One region of the Cellulosimicrobium sp. 72-3 genome, then DNA from elsewhere that is predicted to be linked to it. Evidence: riboswitches for the same ligand, from Rfam matches in the RefSeq annotation. Region 1 holds a riboswitch; the other holds the start of a gene.
The links. Region 1 has a riboswitch for thiamine pyrophosphate ahead of HKK73_RS14450 (TenA family protein). Riboswitches for the same ligand answer to the same signal wherever they lie in the genome.
Positions count from the first base shown of each region.

Region 1 (3,198 bases):
GTCGCGGCCGGGCCCCGGCCCGGCCGTCGTGCCCGACGACGAGGGGCGAGCCGCGCGTGCGGCTCGCCCCTCGTCGCGTCCAGGTCCCGGGCGGGCGGCCGTCGTGCCGACGGGCCCGGAGAGCGCCGCGCGCGCGGTAGATTCGGCCCGCGCCCCCATGGCCCAACTGGCAGAGGCGGCCGGCTTAAACCCGGCGTGTTCCGGGTTCGAGTCCCGGTGGGGGCACCATGCCGACGGGCGGTCGGCTCCGCGGCGCCAGGCCTCCCCGGGCTAGGACAGCCCCGTCGGGCCCTCCGGCTCGGCCGGGGGAGCGGCCTCCTGGCCGAGGATCACGACGGTGCCGTCCGGGTCCTGTACGCGCGCGACGCGCTCGCCCCACGGCTGGTCCGCGGGCGGTTCCAGGACGGGCACGCCCGCGGCCGCGAGGTGCTCGACGGCGCGGTCGCAGTCGTCGACGTACACCCACAGCACGACGCGGGTGTCCGCCGGAGGCGGGTCGCCCTGCCCGAGCCCGAGCGGTGACCCGCCCACGCGCACGCTCACGTAGACGGGCGGGCCGTCGTCGGGGAACGCGTACTCGACCGTCCCGCGCAGCAGGTCGCGGTAGAAGCCGAGGGACCGGTCGAGGTCGGCCACGGTGAGGACGGGGAAGAGGCTGCGGAACACGGTCGCTCCTCGGTGCGCTCGGCGGGTCCTCCCATCGTGCGCCTCGTGCCCCGGCCGCGCGCCCCGTGCCCGGGGCGCCGCGCCTCAGCGCGCGAGCAGCTCCTCGGTCGTGGTGCCGGGGACGGACAGCGTCACGCGCGTGCCCCACGGGTCGTGCACGACGACGGAGCGGCCGTCGTCCGCGTGCTCCAGCCCGCGGGAACGGAGGCGGGCGACGAGCGCGTCGAGGTCCTCGCGGCCCGGCACCGTGACGGCGACGTCGCCGAGCCCGAGGCTCGCGGCGCGGGGCCCGGCGCCCGCGCTGTTCCACACGTTCATCGCGACGTGGTGGTGGTACCCGCCCGCGGACGCGAAGAGCGCCCCGCTGTACCCGGTGAGCGTCGCCTCGAAGCCGACGGCGTCGACGTAGAAGGCGTGGGCGGTCGCGACGTCGCCGACCTGCAGGTGCACGTGGCCGACGCGGCCCGCGAGCGAGGGGCCGGCGTCGAACGTCTCCTGGTCGAGGTGCGTGCGCAGGTAGGCGTTCGGGTCGAGGAACGTCGTCGTCATGAGGATCTGGCCGTGCTCGCGCACCCACGTCTCGCGGGGGCGGTCGGTGTAGAGCTCGACGCCGTTGCCCTCGGGGTCGGTGAAGTAGAACGCCTCGCTGACGAGGTGGTCGCTCGACCCGACGAAGGTGCCGCGGCGGTCCTGCGCGGCGCGGTAGACGGTCGCGGCGAGGCTCGGGCCGTCGTCGAACAGGAAGGCCGTGTGGAACAGGCCGGCCTGGCGCGGGTCGACGGGCGGCAGCCCGGGCGTGTGCACGAGGCGCAGCATGGGTGTGCGGCCGCGGCCCAGCACACGGTGCACCTCGGCGCCGCGCGACCGCTCCTCGAGCGGGGCGAGGGCGAACGCGCCCGTGTAGTACGAGGTCATGAGCTCGAGGTCGCCCACGCGCAGCGTGACGGCGTCCATGCTCGTGGACGGGGACAGGAGGCGGTCGGTCGGCGCGCCCGGCGTGCTCGTGGTCATGTCTGCTCCAACTTGTTGTCGCTACAACTATATTCCCACACCGTGGCGAGGGCTCCCGCACCGGCGCCGTCCTTGCTAGGGTCGGCGCGAACCACGCGGGGCGTCCCGCCCGGGCCACGGCCCGGGCCGAGGGACTGAGACGAGCGGTACGGCCGCCCGGACCCGTCGAACCTGATCTCGCTAGCACGAGCGGAGGAACGTGGGCATGACGACGCCTGCTGCCATCACCCTGAACCCTGTCCTCGCGGACGACCCGACCGCGCTCGTCCGGCAGGAGGAGACCGGCTTCACCGCCGACCTCGCCCGCCGGTACGCGGACCTCTTCGAGACGTTCTACGACCACCCCTTCCTGGCCGGGCTGCGCGACGGCTCCGTCGAGCCCGCCGCGGTCCGCCACTACGTGGGCCAGGACCACCAGTACCTCACGGCCTACCTGCGCTGCTACGGCCTCGGCATGGCCCTCGCGCCCGACCGGTCGTGGGCGGCCTACTTCCACGACAAGGCCGGCTTCCTCCTCGACGACGAGTCGCACGCGCACCACGCGATGTGCGACTTCCTCGGGGTGACGTACGAGGAGGCGCAGACGCACCGCCTCGCGCCCAGCGCGCAGGCCTACGTCGACCACATGACGGCGGCCGGCCGCGACTCGCTCGGCGTGCTGCTCGCCGCGCTGCTGCCGTGCCCGTGGACCTACATCTGGTCCGCGCGGCGCTTCTGGCTCGGCGAGCGCCAGACGACGCCCGGCGCCCTCGGCGACGACCACCCGCTCGCGGGCTGGTGGCAGTTCTACGCGGCCGAGCGCACCGAGGACGTCCTCACCGACCTGCGCGCACGCCTGGACGCGCTCGCCGCGGACGCGGGCGAGGCGGAGCGCGCGCGCATGGAGCGCGCGTTCGAGCTGAGCTGCCGCCACGAGATCCGCTTCTGGCAGATGGCCTGGTCGCTCGAGCGCTGGTGACCCGCCCGGCCGGGCGCGCGGCCGACGTCGCGCCGTGCGCCCGGCCTTACGCCAGCAGCAGATACCCACCCGGGTGCCTCGGCACCCGGGTGGGCCGCGGGTAGCGTGAACGCATGGACGCGACGAGCGCGGTGCCGGGCACGCTGCCGAACGTGGTGCCGGACGGGGTGATGCCGAGCCCCCGCTCCCGGGCGGGCGGGCGGGCGGAGCCCCTCCTGCGCCACGTCATCGGGGGGATCCTGCGGCGGGCGCGGCTCGCGCAGGGGCGCACGCTCGTCGACGTCGCGGCCGCCGCGCGCGTCTCCACCGCCTACCTGTCCGAGGTGGAGCGCGGGCGCAAGGAGGCGTCGTCCGAGGTCCTCGCCGCCGTGTGCGGCGCCCTCGGCCTGCGGCTCGTCGACCTCGTCGCCCGCACGGGCGAGGAGCTCCGGCCGCTCGCGCCCGTCCGCGTGCTGTCCTCCGCGCGAGAGCGCGGTGCCCTCTCCGCGCCACGGCACGTCGCCCCGGTGGGCGAGCCCGTGCGGGACCTCCCCGTCGCCGAGACCTTGGGCCGTCCGACAGCG
Region 1 covers NZ_CP053419.1:3,224,150-3,227,347, reverse strand. The annotation lists tRNA gene HKK73_RS14465 (tRNA-Leu) at 152-228, shown strand; gene HKK73_RS14460 (glyoxalase/bleomycin resistance/extradiol dioxygenase family protein) at 271-666, opposite strand; gene HKK73_RS14455 (VOC family protein) at 751-1,677, opposite strand; TPP riboswitch at 1,764-1,892, shown strand; gene HKK73_RS14450 (TenA family protein) at 1,883-2,635, shown strand; gene HKK73_RS19370 (helix-turn-helix domain-containing protein) at 2,749-3,198, shown strand, end outside.

Region 2 (3,198 bases), 1.2 Mb from region 1:
CGGCGTGCGCGCGCAGGACGGCGGTCGTGGGGCCGTGCGCGACGACGCGGCCGGTGTCGTCGAGCACGAGCGTCGCGTCCGGGAGCGTCCCGACGTCGTCGAGGCGGTGCTCGACGAGCACGACCGACCGGCCGGGGGTGTCGGGCGCGTCCCGTCCGGGCGCCCGGACGAGCCCGCCCACGAGCGTCCCGACCTCGTGCGCCGCGGCCGGGTCGAGGAACGCCGTCGGCTCGTCGAGGACCACGAGCTCGGGGTCGGCGACGAGCGCCGCCGCGAGGGCGACGCGCTGCGCCTCGCCCCCCGACAGCGCGTGGGTCGGCCGGTCGTGCAGGTGGTCCGCACCGACGGCGGCGAGCGCGGTGGCGGCGCGGGCGTCCATCGTGCGCGGGTCCGCGGCCCGGTTCTCGAGCGCGAACCGCAGCTCGTCGTCGACGCGGGCGAGGCAGAGCTGGTCGCCCGGCCGCTGCTGGACGAGGCCGACGCGCGCGGCGAGCGCCGCCGGGGTCGTGTCGCGCGGGTCGACGCCCGTCACGCGCAGGTCCCCCGCGACGGAGCCCGGCAGCGTGTGGGGCACGACGCCGACGAGCGCACGCAGCAGCGTGGACTTCCCGCAGCCCGAGGGGCCGAGCACGAGCAGCCCGGTGCCCGCGGGGACGGTGAGGGTGAGGTCGTCGAGCACGCGCGTGCCGTCGTGGCCCACGGTGACGGTCAGGCCGGCGGCGGCGACGGCGTCGGGCAGGTCGCCGGGCACGGCGTCCGGCGTGACGTCCGGTGCGGCGGTCGGTGCCTCAGCCACGGCGGTCAGCCCCGATCGCGAAGGCGTCGAGCGCGCCGGTGCGGGCGAGGGCGTCGCCGAGGAGGCGCGCCGCGATCCCGCACAGCACGACGCACGAGACGACCTGCACGCCGAGCCGGAGCATCGCGTAGTCCTGCCCGAGCCAGCCGAAGCGGACCGCGTTGAACGCGTACGTGACGAGCGCCGCGCTGACGCCCGACGCGACGAAGACCCACCAGCCGTAGCGGCGGTACCGGGTGAGGGCGAAGGGGATCTCGGCACCCACGCCCTGGACGAGCCCCACGAGGACGAGCAGCGGGCCGGCGGGCGACGCGAGGAAGACCACCTCGACGAGCGCCGCGAGCGTCTCGGTGAGGATGCCGACGCCCGGCTTGCGCACGATGTACGTCGCGAGCGGGCCGACGACGATCCACGCGCCGGCGAGCACGTTGGCGGCGAGGTCCGCGAGCGGTCCCATCGCGAGCTGGAGCGGGGCCCAGAGCTGCACGAACGCCCAGTAGACGAACCCGAACACGACCCCCAGCACGGCGACGAGGACCGTCTCGTGGAGGGTGAGGCCGCGGCGTCGGGCACGGCTCGGGGGAGCGGCGACGGCGCGGTCCCGGGGGGCGGGCGTGGGACCCACGCCGTCGGGTCGGTCGTCGGGCGTGGCGGTGGGCGGGGTCGCCCGGGGCGGCGTGGTGCGGGGCTCGGTCATGCGGTTCCCTCCGTCGGGCCCCCGGGGCGAGGGGTGCACGACGGCGCGCCACCGCGCCCCGAGCGGACGGCACGCGCGGGGCGCGGGCACGAGCGCGCAGGGGACGGTGACGTCCGCCCTGCTCCCTTCGCTGGTACGAACCAGATCAGGTTCCACGGGTCTGCAGGGGGGACGGGTGTCCGGCCTGCACTCTCAGCGCTCATGCGCTCCCCGGGGGCGTTCGGCCCGACCCTAGGGCCTGGACGCCCGCCGGACAATCCCGGCGTCTCACCCACCGGGACGCCCGGCCGCCGTGAGAAGGTGACGGCGACGAGGAGCCCGCGCGGACCGGGGACGGGCTCCGACCACGAGGGACGAGGCAGCGCGCATGACCCGAGACAACGATTCCGCCGCGGTCGCAGAGCTGGACCGCCTCGACGAGGCCGTGCGGAGCGCGCCCGCGGGCGACACGTCGGCGCAGATCGCGCTGTGGCGGCAGACGGTGCGCCTCGGCACGTGGTTCTTCATCGCGCGGGGGTCCGAGGACCAGCCCCGTCCGTACGCCGTCGCTGCGGACCAGGGGCCCATGATCTGCCTCTACAGCAGCGCCGCGCGCGCGGACGAGGCGGCCCGGGCGCTCGGTCTGGCGGACGACGAGACAGGCTCCGTGCCGCTGCTCGGGGTACCTGTGCCGGCGGCGATCGACTACGTCGCGTCCTTCGGCGCGGCCGGGGTCGTCGGTGTCGCGCTGGACCACCCGCGCATCGGCCACCACATCCCCCTCGGGAACCTGGCGCTGCTCAAGGCGTGGTCCGCCGACGGCTGACCCGCTCTTGACAGCGCGTTCGAACGTTTGTTCGAATGGCGCGATGCGGTGGGACGGACAGGTGCTCGGCGCGGACGACGGCGCGCTCCCCGGGCTGGAGCGGGTCGGCCTCGTCCGCAGCGTGCGCACGCCCGAGTTCGCGGGCATCACGTTCCACGAGGTCACGGCCAAGAGCGCGCTGTCCAAGGTGCCGGCGATGTCGCGCATGCCGTTCCGGTGGACCGTCAACCCGTACCGCGGGTGCAGCCACGCGTGCTCCTACTGCCTCGCGCCCGCCACCCCGGTGCTGCTGGCCGACGGCGCGCAACGGCCGATCGGCGAGCTGCGTGTCGGCGACGAGATCGTCGGCACCGTCCCGCACGGCGCGTACCGGCGCTACGTGCGTACCCGCGTGCTCGACCGCTGGACCACCCGCAAGCGCGCCTACCGCGTGACCCTCGCCGACGGCACGCGCCTCGTCGCGAGCGGCGACCACCGGTTCCTCACCGAGCGCGGGTGGCGCCACGTCGTCGGCGGTGCCGGGCACCGTGCCCGCCTGGCGCTCGGCGACGTACTCGTCGGGCCGGGCGCCGCGGCGCTCGCGGAGGGGCGGCCCGTCCTCGACGGCCAGGACGTCACCGGCGGCGAGGCGCTGCGCGTCGACTCCCTGGAAGCGCTCGACGGGCCGGGGGAGACGACGGAGCTGGTCGACATCACGACCGGCACGCGCGACTTCGTCGCCGCGGGGGTCGTGAGCCACAACTGCTTCGCCCGCCCCACGCACCAGTACCTCGACCTCGACGCGGGGGAGGACTTCGACCGGGAGGTCGTGGTCAAGGTCAACGTCGACGACGTGCTGCGGGCCGAGCTCGCCCGCCCGTCCTGGGCGCGCGAGGCCGTCGCGCTCGGCACCAACACCGA
Region 2 covers NZ_CP053419.1:2,018,709-2,021,906, forward strand. The annotation lists gene HKK73_RS09140 (ABC transporter ATP-binding protein) at 1-796, opposite strand, end outside; gene HKK73_RS09145 (ECF transporter S component) at 789-1,493, opposite strand; TPP riboswitch at 1,597-1,716, opposite strand; gene HKK73_RS09150 (hypothetical protein) at 1,861-2,298, shown strand; gene HKK73_RS09155 (Rv2578c family radical SAM protein) at 2,342-3,198, shown strand, end outside.
Region 2: linked by a shared signal. The riboswitch ahead of HKK73_RS09145 (ECF transporter S component) and the one ahead of HKK73_RS14450 (TenA family protein) in region 1 are both predicted to bind thiamine pyrophosphate.